3 linked regions of the Megalodesulfovibrio gigas DSM 1382 = ATCC 19364 genome follow. The protein of the gene in region 1 interacts with the protein of each later gene in a pairwise test. Links are inferred from orthologs where the notes say so. Each region holds a gene or a part of one and is shown in the gene's direction. Other genes may lie near its edges.

Region 1 (9,510 bases):
TGAGCATGAGCACGAGCATGCGCATCACACGGACCACAACCTGCGGGCGGCGTATCTGCATGTGATTGCCGACGCCCTGACGTCCGTGGCGGCCATCCTGGCCCTGGCCGCGGGCCGCTGGCTTGGTTGGGCCTGGATGGACCCGCTCATGGGCGTGGTCGGGGCGGTGGTTATCGCCAAATGGGCCGTGGGGCTGCTCAAGGAGACGGGCAAGGTGCTGGTGGACGTGGCTCCGGCGGACCTCATGCGCACGGTGCGCAAGCGCCTGGAGGGCAAGCCCGGCGAATACGTGAGCGACCTGCACCTCTGGCGTGTGGGGCCAGGGCATTACGCCGCCGTGGTGGGCATTTTGTCCCACGCCCACGCCCCGACCAGCGAGGACTACAAGCGCCTGCTGGCAGACGTGCCCAGTCTGTCCCACGTTACCGTGGAAGTGCAGCGCTGCCCCTGTGTGGAGGGAAAGCCCGCAGCCGCCGGTGCGGATGCGCACCGGGGGTGAGCCCGCATCGCTGGGGATTCGCGCAAGGTATCGTTATGGAAAAATGATCGCTGCAAGGGGGAACGCCCTTGAGGGAACGGGGCCCCCCTCGCAGTACGTCTCAGAATCCTATGCCCCCAGATGCCGCCGCGCCAGGGCATGGCCCGCGGGGGTGCCCATGTCGAACACCAGGCCGGGCAGCAGGAAGGCCTGCAGGGGGCGCCCCTCGGCCAGCAGGTGCCGGCGGGCATGGCCATCGGTGAGTTCCTCGCCCTGGGGCAACATCTTGTCCTGCGCGTCCAGCGCCTCCACATACCGCGGCGTGGCCACATACAGGCCACAGGCGCGGGCCTCGCCGGGCCGGCGGGGCATGAAGGGGCCGGGGCCCTTGGCATAGCATCGCGTCACCAGCCGCAGGCCGGGAATGCAGGCCGGATGCGGCGCCAGATCCAGCCGGCCGGCATTGGCGTAGGCGGCCAGGGCGTCCTGCCCGGCGGCATCGGGACGGTGCAAACCGATGGTGTCCGTCACCGCTGCTGCCGCCTGGCCTGCGCCTTCGGCGGCCTCGCGCAGGATGGCCAGGGGTGAACGGCTGTCACCGTCTGCGGGAGGTTGATAAAGATTGTCCGGATAGATCACGCCAACGGCTGGTACGCCCTCCAGCACATCGCGGCACTGCAGGATGGCCCGGCCCTCGCCGCCGGGCTCGGCCTGCCAGCGGTAGACGATTTCACAGCCCGGGGCGACGTCTTGCCTGTGCTGGTCGATGCAGTCGCGGATGGCCTCTTTGCCCGGCCGCAGCACCACGGCCACGGTGTCGGCTCCGGCGGCCGCTGCCAGGGCCACGGCATGCAGGATGGCCGGCATGCCGGCCACGGGCAGCAGTTCCTTGAACGGCGCGCCGCCCGTTGCAGCGCAGATCTCGGCCATGCGCGTGCCCAGGCCGGCGGCGGGAATGATGCAGGGAAAATGGTTCATGGCCGCAAGGGATGCCCCAGGCCAGGAAAGAGGTCAAGCGCGGCGGCATCTTGAAATCCCGCGGGAAATCCACCATGCCGGCACGCATCAGACTTTGACAGTCATGGCGTCCAGACGTACAAGGTCCTGATATGCTGCAGGGTGCGCAGCCAGATGTACCCGGTCTTCGGGCGCGGCAGCCGCCCATTCAAGGAGAGCCCCTTCATGAACCAGGAAATGTTTTCTCGCATGCACCGTCTGCCACCGTACGTGTTTGCGATGGTGACGGAACTCAAGACCCAGCTGCGGCGGCAGAATGTGGACATTGTGGACCTCGGCATGGGCAACCCGGACATTCCCACGCCCCAGCACATCGTGGACAAGCTGTGCGAGGCGTCCCAGAAGCCCGTGAACCACCGCTATTCCATGTCCCGCGGCCTGCCTAACCTGCGCAAGGCCATCGCCGGCTGGTACCAGCGCCGCTACGATGTGCACCTGGACCCGGAAACCGAATGCATCGTCACCATGGGCGCCAAGGAAGGCCTTTCGCACCTGGCCCTGGTCATGCTCTCCCCGGGCGACGTGGTCTTTGCCACCGATCCGGCCTATCCCATCCACCCGTATGCCGCCATCATCTCCGGGGCAGACGTGCGCCGCATTCCCGTGGGCGTGGACCGGGACTTTTTTGAAGACCTGCAGGTGGCCATGAAGCAGACCTGGCCCCGGCCCAAACTCCTGGTGATCAGCTATCCGCAAAACCCCACCGCCGCCACGGTGGACCTGGAATTCTTCCAGCGGATTGTGGATTTCGCCAAGGAAAACAACATCTTCGTCATCCACGACCTGGCGTATGCCGACCTGGTGTTCGATGGCTACCAAGCCCCCTCCTTCCTGCAGGCCAAGGGCGCCAAGGATGTGGGCGTGGAGTTCTTCTCCCTTTCCAAAAGCTATTCCATGGCCGGCTGGCGCGTGGGCTTCTGCTGCGGCAACCGGGAGATGGTCTACGCCCTGCAGCGCATCAAAAGCTACTTGGATTACGGCATCTTCCAGCCCATCCAGATTGCGGCCATCGTGGCGCTGAACGGCCCGCAGGACTGCGTGACCGACATCTGCAACATCTATAAGGAACGGCGCGACGTGCTCTGCGAGGGCCTGAACCGCGCCGGCTGGGACGTGACCCCGCCCAAGGCCACCATGTTTGTCTGGGCCAAAATCCCTGAACCCTTCCGCCATATGGGGTCCGTGGAATTCTCCAAGCTCCTGCTGCGCGAAGGCCACGTGGCCGTCTCCCCCGGCCTGGGTTTCGGCCATTACGGGGACGAATACGTGCGCTTCGCCCTGATCGAAAACAACCATCGCATCAACCAGGCCGTTCGCGGCGTCAAGAAAGTGCTTTCCGGAGGCTAGCCATGATCGAATCCTACGGCAAGCCGCCGCTGCGCCTGGGCCTGGCCGGCCTGGGCGTGGTGGGCGGGGGGGTGGCCCGACTCCTCCACGACAATCGCGAGATGATCCAGGCCCGCTGCGGCCGGGAAATCATCCTCAAGACCGTGGCGGTCCGTTCCACGAACAAGCCCAGGATGGGCGCTGCCCTCACCGCCCAGTGCACCACCAGCCTGATGGACATCGCCGTCGATCCCGAAATCGATGTGGTGGTGGAACTCATCGGCGGCGCCACGGATGCGCACACCCTCATCCGCACGGCCCTGGAGCACGGCAAGCACGTGGTGACCGCCAACAAGAAATTGCTGGCCGAGCACGGACGCGAGCTGTTCTCCCTGGCAGCGGAAAAGGGCCTGCATCTGGGATTCGAAGCCAGCGTGGGCGGCGGCATTCCCATCGTCCAGCCGCTCAAGGAGACTCTGGCCGCCAACCGCCTGCATTCCCTTATGGGCATCCTCAACGGCACGGCCAACTTCATCCTCTCGCACATGAGCGAGACAGGCATGGCCTTTGACGATGCCCTGAAGCTGGCCCAGGAAAAAGGCTTTGCCGAAGCTGATCCCACCCTGGACATCGAAGGCATAGACGCCGCCCACAAGCTGGTGCTGACCATCATGCTCGCCTTTGGCATGCACTTTCCCCTGGACAAGCTGCGCATCTGGGGCATCACCATGGTGCGGCCCATGGACATCGCCTTCGCCAGGGACCTGGGCTATACCATCAAGCTCATCGCCGGCGCGCGCACCGTGGCTGGCGCGGTGGAGGCCGGGGTCTACCCTGCCCTCATCCCGAACCATTACCTCCTTGCCGCCGTCAGCGGGTCCTTCAATGCCCTGCGGGTGAACGGCAACGCCGGACCGGTGATGCTCTACGGCCACGGCGCGGGCGACATGCCCACGGCCAGCGCCGTGCTGGCGGACGTGATGACCATTGCCCGCGGCACCCCGCCCCAGAACCTGGGCTTCCCCACGGCCTTTTTGCCCGAGGCGGAAATTCATGACCTGGACGAAGCCGTCTCTCCCCATTACCTGCGCATCATGGTGCCGGACCGGCCGGGCATGTTGCGGGACATCGGCGGCGTAATGGCGGATTTCGGCATCTCCCTCAAGCAGGTGGTGCAGAAGGGCGAGGACGTGGGCGGCGGCGTGCCCATCGTCTTCCTCACTCACGAAGCCACGGCCACAGCCGTGCATGCCGCCATGCGCAGCCTGGAAAAAATGGGCCTGCCCAAGGCGCCCATCATCCATTACAGGATTTTGTAAATGCCGGACGCACCTTCCCGCAAGTATCTGTTCCTCATCGCAGACGGCATGGGCGACTGGCCCATGCAGGAGCTGGGCGGCAGAACCGTGCTGGGCGCAGCCAACACGCCCACCATGGACGCCATGGCCCGCCGCGGGGTGGCCGGCCTGTGCCGGACCATCCCCCCAGGCATGCCGCCCGGCTCCGACGTGGCCAACATGAGCCTGCTGGGCTACGACCCCGCAGCCAACCACACCGGCCGCGGTCCCATCGAAGCTGCAGCCCAGGGGCTTGCCCTGGAGCCGGACGATCTCGTCTGGCGCTGCAATCTGGTGAATCTGACCGCCCTGGATGCCGACGGCATCATGCTGGACTACTCCTCCGGGCACATCGCCACCGAGGCCGCCCGGGCGCTCATCGACCAGATGAACGCCAGCCTGCCGTCCCTGCAGCGCGGCGATCTGCAGCTCATTCCCGGCATCCAATACCGCCATCTGCTGGTGCAGAAAGGCGGCGGACACGGGCCGGACGCACGGCTGCACATCCGCCCGCCCCACGATCTGACGGACAAGCCCATCGCCGACGATGTGGCCGCCTATGCCGGTTCCGCCGCCCTGGCGACGCTGCTGCAGGAGGCCGCCGCCTTCCTGGCCGGGCCGGACAACCCCACCAAGGCCCGCTCCCTGTGGCCCTGGGGGCAAGGACTTCCCCTGCATCTGGATGATTTTCAGCAGAAGACCGGCCTGCGCGGGGCAGTGATGAGCGCCGTGGACCTCATCAACGGCCTGGGCCGCGCCGCAGGCATGACCGTGCTGCACGCCGAAGGCATCACCGGGCTCCTGGATACCAACTACGAAGGCAAGGTCCAGGCGTCCATGGACTTTCTGGACAGCGGCGGCGACTTCGTCTTCCTGCACGTGGAAGCGCCGGACGAGTGCGGCCATGCCGGCAACATCGACGACAAGATCGAATCCATCCAACGATTCGACGCCCGTGTGGTCCGGCCGTTGTTCGAGCGCTACGGGCAGACGGACGCCGCGTTCTGCATCGCCTGCGACCACCTCACCCCCCTGGCCCGGCGCACCCACGTGCCCGAGCCGGTGCCGTTTCTGCTCTACTGGAACGACTGCTCCATCCGCGCCGGCCTGAACATCTTCACCGAGGCCACCGCCGCCAACACCGGGCTGGTCATCGAGCCGGGGCATCTGCTCCTGGACTGGATCATGCGCACCGTCGGAGATCGGGCATGAGCGCTATCGAGTTTCCCGCCAACGACACCTGGTACGCCCACCGCATCTCCTACGGGGAGACGGATCAGATGGGCATCCTGTATTATGGAGAATACCTGCACCTCTTTGAGCGCGCCCGCAGTCAGCTCATTCGCGAGCGGGGCATGAGCAACGCGGAGGTGGAACGCCGCGGGGTGTTCTTGCCCGTGCGCGAGGCCAGCGTGCGCTACCGCGCCCCCTCCCGCTATGACGAGCTGATCTACGTGCATACCGGCATCAGCGTCTGGAGTCGGGCGTCGCTCACCTTTGTCTATGAGGTGTTCAACGAGGCCAAGGACAAGCTCCTGGCCACCGGCCAGACCCAGCACGCCTGCGTGGGACCGGACTTCAAGCCCGTGGCCGCCCCGGCCTGGCTCAAGGAATTGCTGGGAAGCTAGGGCACGTTGTTTTTGAAAAGAACTCTCGGGGGAAAACCTNCCTTTCCAAAGACTTTTTATTGTGATTCAAGGTCACTATCAAATTTTTGGACGGGGGGAGCGAGAGGGGTCCCCTTGAAACGGTTCTCCCCTCTCGAACATAATGTTCAGCGACGTACCGGGATTATTCGTGCCGGCCGGGCAGAATCAGGTTCAGCACGATGCCGCTCACCCCGGCCAGCCCGATGCCGCGCAGGCTGAAATCCCCGATGGTCAGCCCCATGTCTCCCAGACCGAAGACCAGGATCACGGCAATGATGACCATGGTCCGCGGGTTGAGCAGGTCATCCTTGGCCCGCACCAGCGCATTCATGCCCACCACGGTGATGGCGCCGAAAAGGATGATCAGAATCCCCCCCATCACCGGCACGGGCACGGTCTGCAGCAGCGCGCCCAGCTTGCCCACAAAGGCCAGGGTGATGGCCGTGATGGCGGCCCAGGTCATCACCGCGGGATTGAAGGACTTGGTCAGCGCCACGGCGCCGGACACTTCCGAATACGTGGTGTTGGGCGGTCCGCCCAGCAGGGCGGCCATGGTGGTGGCCAGCCCGTCGCCCAAGAGGGTGCGGTGGATGCCAGGATCCTTGACGAAATTCTTGTTGGCCACCTGGCCGATGGCCAGCACGTCCCCCACATGCTCAATGGCCGGCGCAATGGCGATGGGCAGAATGAACAGCACGGCCTCCCAGCTCCACACCGGGGCCACAAAGGCCGGCATGGCCAGCCAGGCGGCTGCCTCCACCGGCGCAAAGCTGACCATCCCCATGAACAACGCCGCCACATAGCCCGTGGCCACGCCGCAGAGAATGGGCAGCAGCTTGAGCCAGCCCCGGCCCAGGATGGACACCAGCATGGTGGTGGCCAGGGCGATCATGGACACCACAAGGGCCGGCGTCTCGGGCACCAGCTGGATGGAGCCGTCCCCGGCCTTGCCAAGGGCCATGTTCACCGCCACCGGTGCCAGCTTGAGGCCGATGACCATGATGACCGGCCCGGTAACCACCGCCGGCAACACCCGCTCCAGCACTTCCGGCCCACGGACCTTGATGGCCATGGCAAGCAGCATATACACCACCCCGCTGGCGGCCAGGCCGCACAGGGTGGGCGGCAGGCCCCAGGTTTTGACGCCGTAAATCAAGGCCGGGATGAAGGCGAAGGACGAGGCCAGGAACACCGGCACCTTGCCCTTGGTAACAAGCTGAAACAGCAGCGTGCCTGCCCCGGCTGTGAACAGGGCCACGTTGGGGTCCAGGCCGGTGAGCAGCGGCACCAGCACCAGCGCGCCGAAGGCGACAAAAAGCATCTGAGCGCCCAGGGGCGCATCCTGCAGACGAAACCGATAGGCAACCGGATCGGACATTTCAGCCATGGCGCTTCTCCTCAAGGTGCTGCGGTTGGTATGATGTATGATTCGCGGGCGTAAAAAATGGGGGCCACGCCCCCAGCTCCCCAGTTTCCAAGTTCCGTCTCCTGCCCCAGGTGTCCGACTCTAGCGGACCGCCCGGCCCGCACAGCAACATCCAGGAACAGCGGATTCTGGAGATTCGGGGGAACAACTTTTCATCAACAAGCCATTCCCCCGATTGCATCTTCTTTTCTCCGATCCCTACCCGGCCATCTCGGCCAGGAGTTCTTCGGGCAGGTCAAAGTTGACATGCACATTGGAGACGTCGTCGTTGTCGTCCAGGGCATCCACCAGCTTCATGAGCTTGCGGCCGCTTTCCACGTCCACGGCCACGGTGTTCTGCGGCACCATGGAAAGCTCGGCGCGTTCGGCCTCCATGCCGGCAGCCTCAAAGGCGGCCTGCAGGGCGTCGAAGGTGTCCGGGGTGCTGTGCACTTCCCAGGCGTCGCCATCGTCCACCACGTCTTCGGCGCCGTGCTCCAGGCCGATTTCCATGAGCTGGTCTTCGGTGTATTTTTCCTTGGGAAAAACGAACACGCCTTTCTTGGAGAACATCCAGCCCACGCAGCCGGCTTCGCCCATCTGCCCGCCGTGCTTGGCCAGGATGTGGCGCACGTCGGCTACGGTGCGGTTGCGGTTGTCCGTGGCGGCCTCGATCATCAGGGCCACGCCGCCGGGGCCGTAGCCTTCGTAGGTCACTTCCTGCAGATCGCCGCCTTCCAGCTCGCCAGTGCCCTTCTTGATGGCAGTATCGATCCTGTCCTTGGGCAGATTCACCTTGCGGGCGGCGTCCAGGGCGGCGCGCAGCCGGGGGTTGCCCGCAGGGTCCCCGCCGGTTTTGGCGGCGATGATGATTTCCTTGACCGCCTTGGTGAAGGCCTTGCCGCGCTTGACGTCCTGACGGCCCTTGCGGTGCATGATGTTTTTGAACTGACTATGGCCGGCCATCTGCTGCTCCTCAATAAAAAGGCTGCACAAAAGGACGCCCCAGGCTCTCAGACCGGTGCGCCCTGAAAATCCAGTCCCACATAAAAAATTTCTTTCGATTCGCTGCGCGAACTCTTGGGCTTGTGGATCTTCACCGTCTTGAAGGACTGTTGCATGTCCATTTGCAGGGCTTTGGAGTCCGGCCCCATGAACACTTTCACCACAAAGCGACCGCCATGTACCAGATGGGACCGGGCCAAGGCAAGGGCTGCAAGGCACAGATCGTGGGACCGGGCCTGATCCGCGAACTTCACGCCCGTGGTTCTGGGGGCCATGTCCGAGATGATGACATCAAATGGGCTGTGGATCTGGAGGAGTTCCTGCAGCACTGGCGACGGCTCGAAGACGTCGTCCTGCAGAAAAATGACCTGCGGCGGGAACCCGGTGGACGTTTCCTGCAGATCCACCCCCAGCACCACGCCGGTGGGGCCCACCTGCTCCGCGGCGTAGAGCGTCCAGGAACCTGGAGCCGCTCCCAGATCCAGCACGCGTTGCCCCCTGGTAAAGAACTTGAATTGATTGTGTATTTCTTTGAGCTTGTACACGGAACGCGCCGGGTACTGCTCCTGCTTGGCCTTCTTGAAGAAGTGGTCCTGATATTTTTTCATGTTGCGATCATCCCTCTGCTTCTCCATACTCGTCCCATGCCCCGACTGCAACGCCCGCACCGCCTGCGAATTCTGGACGAGCTCGGCGCACCGCGCACCCTGCTGGACACGCCGGACCAGTTCACCTTCCTGCGTGGTCACGGCCGGGCGCTGTGTCTGCTGGGCCTGGGGCCGGACCCCGCCGCCGCCCTGCAGGCCCTGCCGGAACACTGGCGGCAGGCACCAGCGACGAGCACGGTTGTCGAATCGCCGGATTTTTCCGCACAGATGCCGCCGTCCTGGCAGGATTCCCTGCCGGCCCACTGGCGATGCATCCCCCCCGAGGCCATTGATCCCCATGCCGATCTGCAGGTGTACACGCCTGCAGCGCGGCTGTTCCCCTCCTTCTGGGGGCCGCTGCTGGCCCGAATCTCCCTGGCCAGGCAGCCGGCTGCCCGGGCCGCCCGGGCCGCGGTTCCCGCGGTGAGCCTCCCTGGCGGGGACGGTGATCTGCTGCACCGGGAACTGGAAGACGCCGCCCGCCGCCTGGGCTTCGCCGTGACGCCGCAGGCCGCCTCTGCCCGCGAGCTGCTCCGGCACTGCCGGCCGGCCCTGGTCCTGAGCGTCAACGGCCGCGGGCTGGATCCCTGGGGCGAGGACTTCCACCTGCTGCGCGCCGCCGGCGTGCCCGTGGCCATCTGGTGCG
Region 2 (9,766 bases), 810 kb from region 1 along the record:
GCATCATCGAGGCCCTGGGCGACCGCATGGGCGTGCCGCGGGAAAAGGTGTTCGTCAATGTGGATCGCTACGGCAACACCTCCGCCGCCTCCGTGGCCATTGCCCTGGCAGAAGCCCGGCAGCTGGGCCGCATCAAGAGGGGCGACCTGGCCCTGCTGACCACCTTCGGCGGCGGCCTCACCTGGGGCGCAGGCCTGGTGCAGTTCTAGGCCCTGGTGCGCGAGCGCAGGCATTTTTTGTTTGCGAACCGCGAAGGTTTGAGGTAGGAGCAACGTGATTCCACGCTGCCAGACGGCACGCAGGGCTGTGGAGATCCCGCCTGCACCGTTTCCCGTATTTGGGAACTGCAACCCTCGCACCTTGCAGCCGGAACCCCCTCGAACTCGACAACCACTGGATAGCGCATGAGCGAATTGCCCAAGACCGCACTGGTGACCGGCGGATCCCGCGGCATTGGCAAGGCCGTGGCCCTGGCGCTGGCTGCTGCCGGACGTCAGGTGTATCTCACCTATGTCAGCCGCCCGGAGCTGGCCGAAGAAGTGGTGGCCACCATCGCCGCTGCCGGCGGCTCGGCCAGGGCCTTTGCCCTGGACGTGTCCGACCAGCCGGCCGTGGCTGCCTTCTTTGCCGAACACATCAAGGAAAAAGTCTTCCTCGACGTGCTGGTGAACAACGGCGGCATCACCAAGGACGGCCTCATCCTGCGCATGAAGCCAGAAGATTTCGAGCGCGTGCTGCAGGTGAATCTCATGGGCGCGTTCTGGTGTCTGCAGGAAGCGGCCAAAATCATGACCAAGCAGCGCGCCGGCAGCATCGTCAACATTGCGTCCGTGGTGGGGCAGACCGGCAACGCCGGCCAGGCCAACTACGTGGCAGCCAAGGCCGGGCTCATCGGCCTGACCAAAACCGCGGCCCAGGAGCTGGCCCCCCGCAACGTCACCGTAAACGCGGTGGCCCCGGGGTATATTGAGACAGACATGACCCACGTGCTTTCCGAGCAGGCCAAGGACGCGTTTTTGTCGCGTGTGCCGCTCAAGCGGGTGGGCACTCCGGACGACGTGGCCCAGGCCGTGGCCTTCCTGGCAAGCGACCAGGCCCGGTACATCACCGGGCAGGTGCTTGCTGTGAACGGCGGCCTGTTCATGTAACATCCCGGCCATTGGCCAAGTTTTTCACCCTCAAACGACGTGCGCAGCATGGAGAATCCTATGTCCGTAGCCGATAAAGTCAAAAAGATCATCGTTGACCAGCTTGGCGTCTCCGAAGATGAAGTCAAACCGGAAGCTGCCTTCGTGGAAGACCTCGGCGCCGACTCCCTGGACCTGACCGAGCTGATCATGGCCATGGAAGAAGAATTCGGCATCGAAATCGACGACGACGACGCCCAGAAGCTGCTCAAGGTTCAGGACGCCATCGACTACATCGGAAGCAAGCAATAGCCGGGGCTGCCTTCTTCGCCTTGGTATTGCCATTGATTCTGGAGACGCCCAGCCCCGGCGCGCCGCCTTGTGCAGGCCTGGCCGCCGGGAGCTGGACGTCATGCATCATGCCAACCCAGCGTTCCCTCGTTGCGCCGGTCTTTGCCAGTTTGCCTTGTTCCGCGGCGTCGAGGATGTTTTTTCATGAGGTGATTCGATGACACGCAGACGAGTCGTCGTCACCGGCCTTGCCGCCGTGACGCCCATTGGCAACGATCTGGAAACCAGCTGGAACAATCTCGTGGCCGGCGTCTCCGGCATCGCGCCCATCACAAGTTTTGACACCACGGACCACGCCACCACCATTGCCGGGGAAGTCAAAGGGTTCAACATGGACCCCTACATCCCGGCCAAAACCGCCAAGCGTCTGGAAAATTTCACCAAGTACGCCGTGGCCTGCTCCCAGATGTGCCTGGCCGATGCCGGCTGGGACATTGCCGAAGAAGAGCTGGACCGCGTGGGCTGTCTGCTGGGCTGCGGCCTGGGCGGACTCAAGTCCCTGGAAGCCTCCCAGACCAAGCTGCTGCAGGAAGGCCCCAAGCGCATCTCGCCGTTCTTCATCCCGGTGCTCATCTCCAACATGGCTCCCGGGCAGGTCTCCATCTTCACCAAGGTGCGCGGCCCCAACCTGGTCACCACCTCGGCCTGCGCCTCGGGACTGCACGGCATCGGCTACGCCTATTCGGACATCGTCCTGGGCCGCGCTGATGCCATGCTCACCGGCGGGACGGAATCCGTCGTCACCCCCCTGGGCGTGGCCGGCTTCAACGCCCTGAAGGCCCTTTCCACCCGCAACGACGACCCCACCAAGGCCTCCCGCCCCTTCGACAAGGACCGCGACGGCTTCGTCATGGGCGAAGGCTGCGGCATCCTGCTGCTGGAAGAGCTGGAACACGCCAAGGCGCGCGGCGCGAAGATCTATGCGGAACTCATCGGCTTCGGCGCCTCCGGCGATGCCTACCACATGACCGCCCCGCCCGAAGACGGCTCCGGTCTGGCCCTGGCCATGCAGGCAGCCCTGCGCGAAGCCGGGCTGCGCCCCGAGGACGTGGAGCACATCAACGCCCACGGCACTTCCACGCCCCTGAATGACCTGTGCGAAACCCGCGCCATCAAAAAGGTCTTCGGCCAGCACGCCTACAAGATGCCCATCACCAGCAACAAGAGCATGACCGGCCACCTTCTGGGCGCAGCCGGCGGGGTGGAAAGCGTCTTCAGCGTGTTGACCCTCAAGCATGAAATCATTCCGCCGACCATCAACCTGGACGCCCCCGACACCGAGTGCGACCTGGATTACACGCCCCACACCGCCCGCCCCCTGGCCGTGCAGAACGTGCTGTGCAACTCGGCCGGCTTCGGCGGCACCAATGCCTCCATCCTGTTCAAACGCTACGAAGGGTAAGGGTGCGCCATGGAAGAACTCTTTATTCAAGATCCCCAGGTCGCCCGCGCGGTGCAGCTGGAAGTCGAGCGCCAGACCGGCAAGCTGGAGCTCATCGCCTCCGAGAACTTCACCTCCCCGGCCGTGCGGCAGACCATGGGCAGCGTGCTCACCCATAAATATGCCGAAGGCTACCCCGGCAAGCGCTATTACGGCGGGTGCGAATACGTGGACGTGGCCGAGAACCTGGCCCGCGACCGCGTGAAGCAGCTCTTTGGCGCCGAATACGCCAACGTGCAGCCCCACGCCGGGTCCCAGGCCAACATGGCCGTGTATTTCGGGGCCCTGCAGCCCGGGGATACCATCCTCGGCATGGACCTCTCCCATGGCGGCCACCTGACCCACGGCAGCCCCGTGAACTTCTCCGGCAAGCTGTACAAGATCGTCTTCTACGGCGTGAAGAAGGAAACCGGCTGCATCGATTACGATCAGGTCCTGGAACTGGCCAAGCAGCACAAGCCCAAGCTCATCGTGGCCGGGGCCAGCGCCTACCCGCGGACTCTGGACTTCGCGCGCTTCCGCGCCATTGCCGACGAAGTCGGCGCGCAACTGATGGTGGACATGGCCCACATCGCCGGGCTGGTGGCTGCGGACCTGCACCCCTCCCCCATCCCGCATGCCCACTTCACCACCTCCACCACGCACAAGACCCTGCGCGGGCCGCGCGGCGGGTTGATCCTCTCCTCCGAAGAATTCGGCAAGGTGCTCAATTCGCAAATCTTCCCCGGCATCCAGGGCGGGCCGCTCATGCACGTCATCGCGGCCAAGGCCGTGGCGTTTGCCGAGGCCCTGCGGCCCGAGTTCAAGTGCTATCAGCAGCAGGTCCTCAAGAATGCCCAGGTGCTGGCCAAGGCCCTCACCGACGCCGGCTACTCTCTGTGCTCCGGCGGCACGGACAACCACCTGATGCTCATCGACCTGACCCAGAAAGACGTCACCGGCAAGGATGCCGAACATGCCCTGGATCTGGCCGGCATCACCGTGAACAAGAATACCGTGCCGTTTGAGACGCGTTCCCCCTTCGTCACCTCCGGCGTGCGCATCGGCCCTGCCGCCCTGACCACCCGCGGCATGAAGGAAGCGGAAATGGAAAAGGTGGCCAGCTGGATTGTGGACGTCCTGGCCAACACCACCAACGAAACGCGGCTGGAAGCCATTCGCAAGGACGTGGAAACCTTCGCCAGAGAATACCCGCTCTTCACCTGGTGCTGACCCATGCAGCCCCTCCCTGACGCCGCCCAGAAGGATCCGCGCCTGCCCTGGCCGGAATACTTTATGCGCATCTGCTTTCTGGTGGCGGAGCGCAGCACCTGCCTCAGGCGCAAGGTGGGGGCCATTGCGGTCAAAGACAAGCGCATCCTGGCCACGGGATACAACGGCGCGCCTTCGGGCACGCCCCACTGCCTGGATGTGGGTTGCCTGCGAGAACAGCTCGGCGTGCCTTCGGGCCAGCGGCATGAAATCTGCCGCGGCCTGCACGCCGAGCAAAACATTCTGGTGCAGGCGGCGGTGCACGGCGTTCCCATCCGGGGCGCGGAAATCTACTGCACCACGCAACCCTGCCTCATCTGCTCGAAATTACTAGCAAACTGCGGCGTGACGGCCATCTACTACGCCCAGCCGTACCCCGATCCCCTTGCCGAGGCCATGCTTCGCGAGGCCGGGGTCTGCTGCCACGTGCTGGCTGCGCATCCCGGCGCATAAGGGGGAGGCATGAACACCTGCGTTGCGGAAACCAGCCCCTGCATCCTGTACATGCGCGAGGCCCTGCGCCTGGGCCGGCGCGGCCGTTTTGTCACGGCGCCCAATCCCTGTGTGGGGGCGGTGCTGGTGCGCAGGGAGCAGATTGTGGGACGCGGCTGGCACACGGCCTACGGCAAGCCCCATGCCGAGGTGGAAGCCATCGCCGACGCCCGCCAGCACGGCGTGAACCTCGCCGAATGCACCTTGTACGTCACCCTGGAGCCATGCAACCACCACGGCAAGACCCCGCCCTGCACCGAGGCCATCCTGGAGGCCGGCATCCGGCGCGTGGTCATCGGCGTGCGGGATCCCAACCCCGTGGCCGCCGGCGGGCTGGAGTTCCTGCAGTCTCACGGCGTGACCGTGGAAACCGGCATCTGCGCCCAGGAATGTCTTGATCTGATTTCCGACTTCCTCGTCTGGCAGCAGCAGTCCCGGGCGGTGTGCCTGCTCAAGCTGGCGTCCACCCTGGATGGCCGCATCGCCACGCGCACCGGGCACTCCCAGTGGATCAGCAGCCCGCCGGCCCGTGAATACGTGCACCGGCTGCGCTCCCAGGTGCAGGCCATCATGATCGGCGGGCAGACCTTCCGGGTGGACAACCCCCTGCTCACCTGCCGGCTGGAAGGGCACGACATGTGCTGCCAGCCCTTTGCCGTGGTGGTGACCTCCTCCCTGCCGCCACCCTCCTCCGCCTGCCAGCTGCTGAATGCGCGCCCCAGCCAGACCATTTTCCTCACGCCCGAATCCATCGCCACCGGCCACGCTGCGACCCAACTGCGCGAATGCGGCGCCACGGTCTGGGGGCTGCCCCTGGCGCCGGGTTCCGTGGGCGGGCTGGATCTGCGCGCCGCCCTGACCCTGCTGCGCACGGAGCTGGGTTGTCATCATGTGCTGTGCGAAGGCGGCGGCAGCCTGGGCCGCTCCCTGCTGGAACAGGGCATGGCCGACGAACTCCTGCTCTTCCTGGCCCCCAAAGTGCTGGGAGACGCCAACGCCGCCCCCGTGCTTTCCGGCCGCGCGCCGCAACACATGGACGAAGCCCTGGCATTGCGGTATACGGATATCCGTCCCGTAGGCCCAGATCTGCTCATCACCTGCAAACCAGTGCTGCCCGGCACTGCCGCCGCACCTGCAACCGATTTGGACAACTCCTGATGTTCACCGGCCTTGTGCAAACTACCGGCCGCCTGCTCCAGGTGCAGGCCCGCGGCGACGAGCGACGCTTCGTCATCGAACCGGCCGCGCCCATGCCGACGCTTACCGTGGGCGAAAGCATCGCCGTGAACGGCGTCTGCCTCACCGTGGAAGCCGGCAGCATTGTGGGCGAACGGCGCTTCGGCCTGTACGCCTCGGGGCAGACCTTGTCCCTGACCACCCTGGGGCAGCTGCGCCAGGGCGACATGGTCAATCTGGAACGCGCCCTCGCCGTGGGCGACCGCCTGGGCGGCCATCTGGTGGCCGGGCATGTGGACTGCATCGCCACGGTGACCGATCGACGGCCCGACGGCGAATCCACCCGCTTCACCCTGGGCTTTCCGCAAGCCTTCGGCCCGCAGGTGGTGGACAAGGGATCCGTGGCCCTGGACGGCATCTCCCTGACCGTCACCGGCTGCGGCGACGACTGGCTTGCCGTGAACATCATCCCCGCCACCATTGCGGAAACCACCATCAGTCGCTGGACGCCGGGCTCCAAGGTGAATATGGAGACGGACGTCATCGCCAAATACGTGCAGAAAATGCTGGCCGCCTGGAACGGGGAGCCAGCCAAACCATCCATTACCGAGGACTTCCTGCGCAGCCACGGGTTTTGATCCCCGCCTGGTTCTTCCAGTCCGCCCGATCCACCCGCCCCAATTGGCCCGCCCAATTCGGCCGCCGCAGCCGCAGATCTCCGACCAGAAGGGAATTCCATGCCAGTTTGCACGCCAGAAGAGGCCATCGAAGAGTTCCGCCAAGGCCGCATGCTCATTTTGGTGGATGATGAAGACCGCGAAAACGAAGGCGATCTCGCCATCGCCGCGGAAAAAGTCACCCCCGAGATCATCAATTTCATGGCCACCCACGGCCGTGGCCTGATCTGCCTGGCCATGGGCCCCCAGCTGGTGGATCGCCTCAAGCTGCCCATGATGGCCACCACCAACTCCTCCAAGTTCGGCACGCCGTTCACCGTGTCCATTGAGGCGCGCGTGGGCGTCACCACGGGCATCTCGGCCTATGACCGCGCCACCACCATCCTCACCGCCGTGGCCGACGACGCCAAGGCCGAAGACATCGTCACCCCCGGCCACATCTTCCCCCTGAAGGCCCAGGCCGGCGGCGTGCTCACCCGCGCCGGCCAGACCGAAGGCAGCGTGGATCTGGCCCGCCTGGCCGGACTCAAGGCCGCCGGGGTGATTTGCGAAATCATGCGCGAAGACGGCAACATGGCCCGCATGCCGGACCTCATCGAATTCGCCAACAAGTGGAACCTCAAAATCGCCACCATCCGCGACCTCATCCGCTACCGCATGCGGCCCGGATCCCTGAGCGTGCGGCGCGTGGCCGAGGCCAATCTGCCCACCTGCTACGGCGGCGACTACAAGGCCATCGCCTTTGAATCCGACATCGACACCCGCACCCATCTGGCCGTGGTCAAGGGCGACATCAGCAGCGACGAACCCGTGCTGGTGCGCGTGCACTCCGAATGCCTTACCGGCGACGTGCTGGGCTCCATGCGCTGCGATTGCGGCGGCCAGCTCCAGCAGGCCATGCGCATGATCGGGCGCGAGGGCAAGGGCGTGCTCCTGTACATGCGCCAGGAAGGCCGGGGCATCGGGCTCTCCAACAAAATCAAGGCCTACGCCTTGCAGGATCAGGGGCTGGACACCGTGGAAGCCAACGAACGCCTGGGCTTCAAGGCAGACCTGCGCGAATACGGCCTGGGCGCCCAGATTCTGGTTGACCTGGGCGTGCGCAAGATGCGCCTGATGACCAACAACCCCAAGAAAATCGTGGGGCTGGAAGGCTACGGCCTGGAGGTGGTGGACCGGGTGCCCATCGAAATGAACGCCTGCGAGACAAATGCAGAATATCTGCTGACCAAAAAGGAAAAGATGGGGCACCTGCTGGATCTGCCCGGCAACGGGACCAATGGCACCTCGGGCGACAGCACGGGCGCGTAATCTTTCATCGAGCACAACAAGGGGACAACCATGTTGCATATCAAGACCGTGGAAGGCATGCTGGATGCCAAGGGCCTCAGGTTCGCCCTGGTGGCCAGCCGCTTCAACGATTTCATTGTGGACAAGCTGGTGGGCGGGGCTGTGGATTATCTGGTGCGCCACGGCGCAGCGCGGGAAGATTTGACCATCATCCGCATTCCCGGCGCTTTCGAAATGCCCCTGGTGACCCGCAAGGTCGCAGCCAGCGGCAAGTACGACGGCGTTGTCTGCCTGGGCGCGGTCATCCGCGGCGCCACACCGCACTTTGACTACGTGTCGGCGGAAGTCTCCAAAGGCATCGCCTCCGTGTCCCTGGATACGGGCGTGCCCGTGGGCTTCGGCGTGCTGACCGTGGACTCCCTGGAGCAGGCCATCGAGCGTGCCGGCTCCAAGGCTGGCAACAAAGGCGTGGAAGCGGCACATGCCGTGCTGGAAACCATTCGGGTGCTGGAGCAGTTGTAGGCAATGACCACCACGTCAGCAGGTCCCTCGGGTCATGCCGGGGGCGGCAAACAGGAATCGCGCAGGTTGGGCCGGCAGCGGGCCTTTCAGGTGTTGTATGGGCTCAATTTTGCCCCCGTCTCCAGCGAACTGGAACTCAAGCGACGCTACCTGAAGGCCCCCCTGGGCGAGCTGAACGCCGACGACCCGGCCGAAGAGTTGCTGCAGCTGGGTCCGCTTTCCCAGGAATTCGGCTGGGAGCTGACGTACGGCGTCTGGGCGCGCATGAAAGAGCTGGACGAAGAAATCGTCCGTCACTCCCAGCACTGGAAACTGGGACGAATTGCCAAGATAGAGTTGACCATCCTGCGCCTCGCGTTGCATGAGATACTCCATCGAAGCGACATTCCCAAGAAAGTCGCCATCAACGAAGCGGTGGAGCTGGCCAAGTCCTTTGGGGACGACAACTCCGGCGCATTCGTCAACGGCATCCTGGATGCTGCCGCAAAGGCGTGAGGCATGGCGAAAATCGGCTTCATCAAGGACGGGCTCCTTGCCCCTCCAGAATATCGGCGGGTGTATGTCAAGGCCATCCCGGGCCTGCGGCAGTTCAGCACCACGGGCTATTCCTCGCCCACGCCCAGGGGAGGGCAAACCTTCGAGCTGGCCTGCGAAGTCCCCCCGGAAATGGACTGCATCGAAGAATGGGCCCCCAAGATGGCCAACACGCTGCAGCACCTGGGCTGGACCCACTGGTGGCTGGACAGCCATACCCTGGGCCGGGCCCTGAACCGCTATATTGTGGAAGTCATGAAGCGCTGGGGCCTGGCCTTCTGGCCCCACTATCACCTGGACAGCGTGGTGCTGGTGCAGGTGGGCATTGAACGACAGGAAATCGCCAAGGGCGTGGCCTTCTGGGAACACCAGTGCGCCCACGTCCGTACGGCGACGGAATACGACTTCGACAAACGGGAACAGGAACTGCTGACCCAGCCCCAAAAGTCCGGCGGCATCCTCTCCTCCCTCTTCAAAAAAGACAAACGCGGACGCTAACGCGCCCGAGCAAAGGTCCCCGCTCATGCAGGAAGGCTACTCTCCAGAGTCCATCGAAGCCAAATGGCAAGGCATTTGGGAAGAACGCAAGGTCTTTCACTGCGAAACAGACCCCTCCAGGCCCAAGTATTACGTCCTGGAGATGTTCCCCTATCCCTCAGGCCGCATCCACATCGGCCATGCCCGGGTCTACTCCATCGGCGATGTCCTTGCCCGCTACAAGCGCATGCAAGGCTTCAACGTGCTGCACCCCATGGGCTGGGACGCCTTCGGCATGCCGGCGGAAAACGCCGCCATCAAGCACGGCGTACACCCCGCCGGCTGGACCTTCGAGAACATCGACACCATGCGCGTCCAGCTCCAGCGCATGGGCTACTCCCTGGACTGGCGGCGCGAGGTGACCACCT
Region 3 (9,605 bases), 430 kb from region 1 along the record:
CTGGAACGCTACGAAGCCGGCCTGGTGCTGCTGGGGTCGGAGGTCAAGAGCCTGCGCGACGGCAAGGTGACCTTCAAGGATGGCTACATCCGTATCAAGGACGGCGAAGCCTGGCTGGTGGGCGTGCACATTGCCCCGTATGCCAATGCCGGTCCCCTCGGCTATGGCGGCGGGCACGACCCCGAACGGCCGCGCAAGCTGTTGCTGCACCATCGGGAAATCGTGGAGCTGACCCGGCACATCGAGCAGAAGGGCCTGACCGTGGTGCCCGTGAGTCTGTATCTGCATCATGGCAAGATCAAACTGGAAATCGCTGTGGGCCGGGGCCGCAAGCTGCACGATCAGCGCCAGGCCCTCAAGGACAAGGCCATGGCCCGGGACACCCGCCGCGAGCTGACCCGCACGAGCAAGGAACGCTGACGTGCCGGCGGTTGGCGCAGGGTTGACGCCGGCGCAGCGCCGCAGCCTGGAGCGCCTGTTTCCCGGCGAGCAGAGCCTGTTCGATGCGGAATCCATGCTCGTGTATGGGCTGGACGCCTGCCGGCAGCAGCGCCTGCCCTGGGCCGTGGTCCGGCCTGCCTGCGAAGCGCAACTGGTGGAGCTGCTGCGCTGGGCCCAGGCCGAGCGCGTGCCCATCGTGCCCCGTGCCCGGGCCACCAACACCGTGGGCGGCTGCGTGCCGGCTGCGGGCGGCGTGGTGGTGTCCCTGCTGTCCATGAACACCATCCTGGAAATCGACGACCATGACTTCGTGGCCGTGGTGGAGCCGGGCGTCATCACCGGCGAACTGCAACGGGCCGTGGAGGCGCGGGGGCTGTTTTATCCGCCGGATCCGGCCAGCGGGCGCATGTCCAGCATCGGGGGCAACGTGGCCACCTGCGCCGGGGGCATGCGGGCGCTGAAATACGGCGTCACCCGGGATCATGTCCTGGGCCTGCGGGTGGTGCTGCCGGGCGGGGAGATCATCGAGACCGGCGGCCGGACCCACAAGAACGTGGTGGGGCTCGACCTTACCCGGCTGCTGGTGGGCAGCGAAGGCACCCTGGGCGTCATTTCGCGCATCATCCTGAAACTGCAACCCAAGCCACAAGCCACGGCCTCGTTGCTGGCAGCCTATGGCACGATGGATGCTTGCCTGGCCGCCTCCCGCGCCGTGTTTGCCGCGGGCATGCTGCCGGCGGCCATGGAGTTCATGGGCCGGGGCATGTGCCGCTGCCTGGAACAGCTCATGCCGCCGCCGCTCGTCCCGTGGCCGGCGTCCACCAATGCCGTGCTGCTGTTGCGGCTGGATGGCGATCCGGAATGCCTGGCCGCGTCCCTGGCCCGGGCGCAGGACGCCGTGACGCCCTTCGGCCCGGTGTACCTGGAGCTGGCCCAGGGCAGGGAGGAGGAGGCCTTGTGGGACATCCGCCGCAGCATCAATCCCGCCTCCTTCAAGGCCGGCAGCAAGAAACTTTCCGATGATGTGACCCTGCCCCGCGGCAGGGTGCTGCAGGCCCTGACGCGTTTTGAGGCCATCGGCGAGGAGGCCGGCGTGCGCGTGCTCTTTGCCGGGCACCTGGGCGACGGCAACATGCACGTCTCGGTCATGCACGAACCCGGACAGGAAGACGCCGCGGCCCGGGCCAAGGCCGCCATCCAGGAAACTACCATGGCCCTGGGCGGCAGCCTTTCCGGCGAGCACGGCATCGGCTTGGTCAAGCTGGCTGTTGTGGACAAGCAGCTTGGTGCGGTGGAACGCCGGCTGATGCGGCAGATCAAACAAATTTTTGATCCCCACGGCATCCTCAATCCCGGCAAGGCGTACTGACATGCCCGACGCGCCCGCGGATCTTCCCAAGGAATGCATCGCCTGCGGCCGTTGCCTGGACGTCTGCCCCCTGTTCCTGGCCACCCAGCGCGAGGAACTGACGCCCAAGGCCACCCACGTCCTGCACCGTGCCCTGCGGCAGGGCAGCGACGCCATTCGTCCCCGACAGGCCGAGGAGTTGGCCGCCATGTGCCTGGGCTGCGGCCGTTGCGCCACGGTGTGTCCGCAGGGACTGCACACGCCGGAGGTGGTGGCGGCCATCCGGGCCGGGCATGGCGGCTGGCAGCGCTGGCTGTGGGGACAATGGATCGCCAAGGCCGGCCTGCTCTGGCCGGCGGCGGCGAGTCTGTCCCGCCTCCTGCCGGCAGCGCTTCCCGCGGCCAGGGGATTGCAGGCGCCGGACCCTGCGCCGTGGCTGCGCGCGCAGGACTGGGAACCGGTGGGGCAGGGCAGGGAGGTCGCCATCTTTCCCGGCTGCACGGCCACGCATCTGCGTCCGCAATGGATCGCCACTGCCCGCCGGCTGCTGGAGCAGAGCGGCTACCGGGTGGTGATTCCCGACAATTTCGCCTGCTGCGGCGCCACCCTGGGCCATGCCGGCCTGGAGGCGCAGCAGCGGGACATGCAACGCCGCAATGTGGAGGCCTGGCGCACTGCCGGCCGGCCCACGATGGCAACCTTTTGCGCGTCCTGCCGCGCCGGGCTCATGGCCTATGGTGATGCGGGCTGGGATGCCGGCGAGGCCGCCCGGTTCCGGGAGTCGGTCCAGCCCCTGACGTCCCTGCTGGGGCGGGCGACCTTTTGCATCGATGAGCCCACCGCGCCGGCGGCAGTGGTCTGGCACCAGCCCTGCCATGCCCGGGAGGGCAACCCGGACGGTCCCTTCCTGGCCGCAGCCCTGGGCGATCGGCTGACACGGCAGGTGACGGACCGCTGCTGCGGTCTGGGCGGCGTGATGCAGCTGGGCGGCAGCGGCCTGCCCCAGCGGGTGGCCGCCGCTTGCTGGGAGAGCCTGATTCCCGACGGCGGCGAGGCGGACACGCAGGTGCTCACCGGCTGTTCCGGCTGCACCATGCACCTGGCAGCCACGGCGCCGGCACAGGGCATGGTGGCGCACTGGCTGGACGTGATCCAGACCTGATTCCATTTCCACTGCACGGCTGCAGCCGTGAGGTGAAAATGGAATGGGACTTGGCGCATGCCCGCACCATGTGCTATGCAGAGGCTGGCCGGGGAATGGACTCCGGCGTCTCAACCACGGGAGGCATTATGCCCATGCACTTGCAGCTGCAGCCGATACTGGCGCTCATTGCAGGGATCCTCATTCTCATTTATCCGAAGATTCTGAATTTTGTGGTGGCGATATACCTCATCGCCGTGGGGGTGCTGGGGCTGCTGCGGTAGAGCATTTTACTTTTGCAAAAAGACGTTGCGAGAGGGAACCTTTTTTGCAAAAGGCTCTCCCCTCTCGCGCTCTCCCCTGCCAACACTTTGCAAATGGGCTTGCATCACACTACAAGTCTTTGGAAAGGGGGTTCGGGGGAAGTTGGAAAGAAATCTTAGGTTTCCCCCCGAGAAATCCTTTCAAAGATACCTTGCCCTGACCCCTGGCGCGGGGGCGGCGCAACTGCCTGCACCCGGCATGAAGCATTTGCCTTTCTGATAGAGCCACGATACAGGACGTGATTGCGAAGAGCAGCACGCCGTCACGCCCTGTCGTTTTGTCGCGCCTGTCCACCCAGTCCGCGCGCGTCCCCCCCTTGAAGGAGATTCCATGTTCGGCAGTCTTGTCGCCAAGATTATCGGTTCCAAAAACGATCGCTATCTCAAACGCCTGCGTCCCCTCGTCGCCCGCATCAACGACCTTGAGCCTGCCATGCAGGCCCTGTCCGACGATGAGCTGCGCGCCCGTATCGTCAGCTGGAAGGAAGAAGTGGCCAACGGCAGGCCCCTGGACGACCTGCTGCCCGACGTGTTCGCCCTGGTGCGCGAGGCCGGCACACGCGCCCTGGACATGCGGCATTTCGATGTCCAGCTCGTCGGCGGCATGGTGCTGCACCGGGGCACCATCGCCGAAATGAAGACCGGCGAAGGCAAAACCTTGGTGGCCACCCTGCCCGTGGTGCTCAACGCCCTGGAAAACAAGGGCGTGCACGTGGTGACGGTGAACGACTACCTGGCAAAGCGCGACGCCGAATGGATGGGCCGCCTGTACAACTTCCTGGGCCTGCGCGTGGGCATCATCGTCCACGGTCTCACGGACCAGGAGCGCCAGGAGAACTATGGCGCAGACGTCACCTACGGCACCAACAACGAATTCGGCTTCGACTACCTGCGCGACAACATGAAGTTCTACAAGGAACAGCTCGTCCAGCGCAGCCTGCATTATGCCATCGTGGACGAAGTGGACTCCATCCTCATCGATGAAGCCAGGACCCCGCTCATTATTTCCGGCCCGGCAGAGCAGTCCACGGCGCTGTATGCCCGTGTGAGCGCCCTTATTCCATCCCTCAAGCGCGAAGGGCACTTCACCGTGGACGAAAAGGCCCGCACCGTGGGCCTTACGGAAGAAGGCGTGGCCCGCGTGGAAGGCCTGTTGCAGTTGGAAAACCTGTACGATCCCGCTAACATCACCTTCCAGCATCATGTGCTGCAGGGCCTCAAGGCGCATCACCTGTTCCAGCGCGACGTGGATTACATCGTCAAGGACGGGCAGGTGATCATCGTGGACGAGTTCACCGGCCGCCTCATGCCCGGTCGGCGCTATTCCGACGGCCTGCACCAGTCCCTGGAGGCCAAGGAAGGCGTGAAAGTGGAGGCCGAGAACCAGACGCTGGCTTCCATCACCTTCCAGAACTACTTCCGCATGTACAAGAAGCTGGCCGGCATGACCGGCACGGCCGATACGGAAGCGGTTGAATTCAAACAGATTTACGATCTGGACGTGGTGGCCGTGCCCACGCATCGGCCCATGGTGCGCGCGGACTACCCGGACGCCATCTACAAGAGCCAGGGCGAGAAGTTTAACGCCATTGCCCAGGATATTGCGGAATTGCACAAGAAGGGCCAGCCCGTGCTGGTGGGCACCATCTCCATCGAAAAGAGCGAGATGCTCTCGCAAATGCTCGCCCGCGCCCGGGTGCCCCACGAGGTGCTCAACGCCAAGCAGCACGAGCGCGAGGCGGAAATCGTGGCCCATGCCGGGGAACAGGGCAAGGTGACCATCGCCACCAACATGGCCGGCCGTGGTACGGATATCAAGCTCGGGGCCGGCGTGGCCGAGCTGGGCGGGCTGCACATCCTGGGCACGGAACGCCACGAAAGCCGGCGCATCGACAACCAGCTGCGCGGCCGCTCCGGCCGGCAGGGCGATCCCGGCTCCTCCCGCTTTTACCTGGCCCTGGATGACGACCTCATGCGCCTGTTCGGGTCCGATCGCATCAAGGGCCTCATGGAACGCCTGGGCATGGAAGAGGGCGAGGCCATCGAAAACCGCATGGTTTCCCGGGCCATCGAAAACGCCCAGAAGCGCGTGGAAGCCCACAACTTCGACATCCGCAAGCAGCTCCTGGACTTCGACAACGTCATGAACCAGCAGCGCGAGGTCATCTATTCCCTGCGTCGCGAAATCATGGAATCCCAGACGGTTGAAACGTTGGTGCATGACTATGTGGGCGATATCCTGGACGATATCTTCAGCGTCCTGGACCAGGGCAAGGGCGACCGGGAAACCGAAGACGCCGTGCGCGCCCGCCTGGAGGAGTCCTTTGCCGTCTCCCGCGTGGCAGACATCTCCGAAGACCTGCCCACCCGCGAGGAAGCCCTGGAGTACGTGCAGGAAATCCTGGAGAACCTCAGGAAGGAAGCCCCGGACCAATACCAGGAAATCCTGCGCTTCTTCCTGCTGGAGTCCCTGGACCGCAACTGGAAGGAACACCTCTCCAACATGGATCACCTGCGCGACGGCATCGGCCTGCGCGGCTACGGGCAGAAGGATCCCAAGCAGGAATACAAGCGCGAAGGGTTCGAGATCTTCCAGGAGATGATCTATATCATCAAGGACAATGCCCTGCGCGCCCTGACCCGCCTGCGGTTCCAGCGCGTGACCGAAACCGAGCTCAAGCACAAGGACGATGCCGCCAGCCTGAACTACTCCGGCGGCTCCGAAACCAAACAGCAGAAGAAAAAGCCTGCCCGCCGCGCTGCCCCCAAGGTGGGCCGCAACGACCCCTGCCCCTGCGGCAGCGGCCAGAAATACAAAAAGTGTTGCGGCAAGGGCGTCTGATCCCCTCCGCACCGAGAGCATTTTATTCTTGAGGAAGATCTTTGCGAGAGGGGAAACCTTTTTGCAAAAGGNCTTTCTTTAGAAAGGTTTTCCCCCGAGAGCTCTTTTCAAGGAAACTTTGCCGAACTGCACACCAATGCAGCAGAAAGCCCGCCATTATGGCGGGCTTTTTTTGTGTGCACGCCAAAAGCACCACACGGCGGACGCGCGAGACGGCGGCGGGTATAGGGGGTAAATACCTATATTATGTGGAGATTGCGCGGCGATGTGTCCTTTGGCTGGCATTTTTGTGATTTTTTACACGAAGGCAGGATTTGAGTGCGGGCGATGTAATAATAATTCACGATGTTGCGTGGTAGGGGCGTCTGGGGTGCACCGTTGAAGCAACGATGGTCGTGTGGTAAGGTAAAAAATTGTGATTTCGCTTGAATGCAGGAACTCGTTCGCTTGCCAAGGAGAAGCCCGTGCGTTTGAAGAGTATTGGTTCTGCCATTGCAATATCCGTTATAGCTGTTTCCGCACTCGCGATTGTGGGCATATTGGCCTATGTGACAAAAACAACATACCATCTGGCCTTGACCCAAGAGCAGCAGGCCCTGGACCAGAGCGCCATCGCCGCGGAACACGCCCTGGGCCTGTATGCCAGGAACGCGGCCAGCATGGCCCGCTGCATTGCCGGGGATCCTGCGCTGCTGGAGGCCTTGCAGGGCGATGCCGGCCCGGCCCAGCAACGCCTGACCACCTCCATGGCGGCGGACAAGGATTTGTGGTCCCTGATCTTGTTTGACGAGAAAGGCATCATCCGCGCCGGGGTCAATGCCGAGGGTGTCAGTCTCGTCGGCCAGAGCCGGGCAGACCGTGACTATTTCCAGCACATCATGTCCGGCCAGGGCGATTACATGGGCAAGACTATCATCACCGCCAAAAGCGGTGGGGCGAACATGTATATTTACATTGCCGCGGCCGCCCTGAAAGACGCCAGCGGCCGCGTGGTGGGCGGTCTGGGCATCTTTCCCCGCTGGGAGCGGTTTACGAGCGAGTTTATCGACAGCCTGAAGTTTGGCGAGCGCGGCTACGGCTTCGTGCTGGATGCCACAGGCCGTGTGGTGGCGCATGCCACGGACCCTGCGCTCATGCTCAAGGACGTCTCCGGTCAGGGGTTTGTCCAGGAGATGCTGGCCCGCAAGAACGGCATCTTGCAGTACCAGTGGCAGGGCGAGGAGAAATACCTGAGCTTTGCCACGGATGCGAATTCCGGCTTCGTGGTCTGCACCAGCGCCTATGTGGACGAGTTGACCGCCTCGGCCAATACCCAGCGCAACGTGCTGCTGGGCATCGGTTTCGCGGCATTGCTGCTGCTGGGGGTGGGCGTCACCGTGCTGACCCGCCGGCTGGTGGCTGCCCCCATCCAGCGCATCGAGGCCTTCACCCGGGCCACGGCGCAGGGCGATTACGCTGCCGTGCTGGAGGGCGACTTCCGGTTCGAGCTGGCCGGGCTGGCGCAGAACATCCGGGCCATGGTGGTCGAGTTGAAGACCCGTCTGAGCTTTGCCCAGGGCGTGTTGCAGGGATTTGTGACGCCCTGCGCCGTGTTCGACAAGAACAACGCCACCACCTTTGTCAATGACCACATGCTGCGCGCCCTGGAAAAGCCGGGCCCCCCGGAAGCGTACCTGGGGCAGCCGTCCGGGCGGCTCATCTGGGACGATGCCACCCGGGAAACGCTTTCCCAGAAGGCCCTGCGCGAGGGCCGCATGCTGCAGATGGAGTTGGAGTATTCCTCGTCCAAGGGCACAAAGGTGTTTGATGTCACCTCCACGCCCATTCGCGACCTGGAAGGCCGTGTGCTGGGCGCCCTGGCCGTCTGGTTCGAACTCACGGCCATTCGCGCCCAGCAGCGGGAAATTGCGGCCCAGCACGAGCGCATGGCCCGCACGGCGGCGGCCGCCAATGCCGTGTCCGATCAGGTGGCTTCGGCCGCCGAGGAGCTGGCCGCGCAGATCGAGCAGTCCAGTCGTGGCGCGGAAGAGCAGCGCGCCCGCGTGGGTGAGACCGCCACAGCCATGGAGCAGATGAACGCGGCCTCCATGGAAGTGGCCAGAAACGCCTCCTCCGCCGTGGATCTGGCCCGTCAGACAAAGGCCAGAGCCCAGGAAGGCGCAACCATGGTCCGGCGGGTGGTGGAAACCATCAACGCGGTGCAGCAGCATGCCGAGGGGTTGAAAACGGACATGACCGACCTGGGCCGCCAGGCCGAGGACATCGGGCAGATTCTGGGCGTCATTGCGGACATTGCCGATCAGACCAACCTGCTGGCCCTCAACGCCGCCATCGAGGCCGCCCGGGCCGGCGATGCTGGTCGCGGTTTTGCCGTGGTGGCGGACGAAGTACGCAAGCTGGCGGAAAAAACCATGACGGCCACCAACGAAGTGGGCCGGCAGATCAAGGCCGTGCAGGAAAGCGCCCGCAAGAACATCCAGGGCACGGACGCCACCGTGGATGCCATTATGCAAAGCACCAAGCTGGCGGACGCCTCGGGCACGACCCTGGGAGAAATCGTCGGGTTTGTGGACCGTACCGAGGGAGAGGTGCAAGGCATCGCCGCCGCCAGCGAGGAGCAGTCCGCCGCCAGCGAGGAAGTGAATCGCCACACGGAGCAGATCAACCACATCGCCGGCGAGACGGCCTCGGCCATGCGGCAGTCTGGCGAGGCCACCGCGGAACTGGCCCGGCTGGCCGCGAACCTCCGGGGCATCATCAACGAGATGAACGAAACACGCTGAACGCTCGCATCACCGCGGGCATCCACGAAAAAAGCGGTTGCAGAGAATCTCTGCAACCGCTTGATTTTTATGGTCGGAGCGACACGATTCGAACGTGCGACCCCCTGCTCCCAAGGCAGGTGCGCTACCAGGCTGCGCTACGCTCCGATACGGAACGTTGCCTTATAGATGAGTTGTGTCCGAGATGCAAGGGCTTCCTTGACTCACCATCCGCCGCCCCCGCCGCCTCCGCCCCCGCCGCCGGAGGAGCCGCCCCCGCCACTGCCCGAGCTGGATCCCGGCGCTGTGGACGACGAAGAAATGGCCGAGCTGAACGCGCTGGCAAAGGAAGTGGCGAAGCCATCCCCTGAGGAAACACTGTGGAAGCGCGTGCCAAGGTACCATGCGGGATGGTAGTCGCTGTCATACTGGCCGGCCGAGGCCATGGCCTGGCTGAAGCGCTCGCCCCATTGCTTTTCCACATCCAAAGCCATGGCGTAGGGGAAGTGCTTTTCATAGACGTCAGGCGTGATGGCGATGGGCTGCATCAGTTCCAGCCGCGGGCCTTCCGTCACGGACAGGAACAGCTTGTAGCCCGCAATGGCGTCCATGATCTGGCGGCCTTCGGGCGTGGGGGCCTTGAGCAGTTCATAAAAGAGCACATGCAGCCCGGCCATGGCCAGCAGGCACAGGGCCGCCAGGGGGCTGGTGGCATAGGCCAGGGCGCCCAGCCCCACCACTTCCCCCA

The links.
Region 2: the proteins of DGI_RS12435 (region 1) and acpP interact in binary tests that used the Escherichia coli proteins (3 or more experiments, as listed by UniProt). The link is inferred for Megalodesulfovibrio gigas DSM 1382 = ATCC 19364 from one-to-one orthologs.
Region 3: the proteins of DGI_RS12435 (region 1) and secA interact in binary tests that used the Escherichia coli proteins (3 or more experiments, as listed by UniProt). The link is inferred for Megalodesulfovibrio gigas DSM 1382 = ATCC 19364 from one-to-one orthologs.

The regions. Positions count from the first base shown.
Region 1 is NC_022444.1:2,832,366-2,841,875, forward strand. What follows is about bases 4,077-7,076. They hold DGI_RS12435 (acyl-CoA thioesterase), read left to right. Parts: upstream 4,077-5,366; coding sequence 5,367-5,786; downstream 5,787-7,076. Other genes in these bases: DGI_RS12425 (homoserine dehydrogenase), read left to right, coding at 4,077-4,140; apgM (2,3-bisphosphoglycerate-independent phosphoglycerate mutase), read left to right, coding at 4,141-5,370; DGI_RS12440 (uracil-xanthine permease family protein), read right to left, coding at 5,950-7,076. Outside these bases: CDF family Co(II)/Ni(II) efflux transporter DmeF, read left to right, coding at 1-499; DGI_RS12415 (NTP transferase domain-containing protein), read right to left, coding at 608-1,456; DGI_RS12420 (aminotransferase class I/II-fold pyridoxal phosphate-dependent enzyme), read left to right, coding at 1,661-2,842; more of DGI_RS12425, read left to right, coding at 2,845-4,076; more of DGI_RS12440, read right to left, coding at 7,077-7,185; DGI_RS12445 (YebC/PmpR family DNA-binding transcriptional regulator), read right to left, coding at 7,432-8,178; DGI_RS12450 (SAM-dependent methyltransferase), read right to left, coding at 8,226-8,825; DGI_RS12455 (glycosyltransferase family protein), read left to right, coding at 8,862-9,510.
Region 2 is NC_022444.1:2,023,028-2,032,793, reverse strand. The notes cover bases 1-2,823. They hold acpP (acyl carrier protein), read left to right. Parts: upstream 1-1,208; coding sequence 1,209-1,439; downstream 1,440-2,823. Other genes in these bases: fabF (beta-ketoacyl-ACP synthase II), read left to right, coding at 1,636-2,823; fabG (3-oxoacyl-[acyl-carrier-protein] reductase), read left to right, coding at 405-1,148; DGI_RS08880 (beta-ketoacyl-ACP synthase III), read left to right, coding at 1-209. Also shown: more of fabF, read left to right, coding at 2,824-2,880; glyA (serine hydroxymethyltransferase), read left to right, coding at 2,890-4,131; DGI_RS08855 (deoxycytidylate deaminase), read left to right, coding at 4,135-4,623; bifunctional diaminohydroxyphosphoribosylaminopyrimidine deaminase/5-amino-6-(5-phosphoribosylamino)uracil reductase RibD, read left to right, coding at 4,633-5,820; DGI_RS08845 (riboflavin synthase), read left to right, coding at 5,820-6,476; DGI_RS08840 (bifunctional 3,4-dihydroxy-2-butanone-4-phosphate synthase/GTP cyclohydrolase II), read left to right, coding at 6,576-7,826; ribH (6,7-dimethyl-8-ribityllumazine synthase), read left to right, coding at 7,857-8,327; transcription antitermination factor NusB, read left to right, coding at 8,331-8,822; DGI_RS08825 (hypothetical protein), read left to right, coding at 8,826-9,359; leuS (leucine--tRNA ligase), read left to right, coding at 9,385-9,766. UniProt on the Escherichia coli protein: Carrier of the growing fatty acid chain in fatty acid biosynthesis.
Region 3 is NC_022444.1:3,265,866-3,275,470, reverse strand. The notes cover bases 3,189-6,339. They hold secA (preprotein translocase subunit SecA), read left to right. Parts: upstream 3,189-3,584; coding sequence 3,585-6,095; downstream 6,096-6,339. Other genes in these bases: DGI_RS18070 (DUF3096 domain-containing protein), read left to right, coding at 3,189-3,214. Also shown: SsrA-binding protein SmpB, read left to right, coding at 1-420; DGI_RS14405 (FAD-binding oxidoreductase), read left to right, coding at 422-1,810; DGI_RS14400 ((Fe-S)-binding protein), read left to right, coding at 1,812-2,951; more of DGI_RS18070, read left to right, coding at 3,080-3,188; DGI_RS14385 (methyl-accepting chemotaxis protein), read left to right, coding at 6,671-8,878; DGI_RS14375 (DUF2207 domain-containing protein), read right to left, coding at 9,082-9,605. UniProt on the Escherichia coli protein: Required for protein export, interacts with the SecYEG preprotein conducting channel.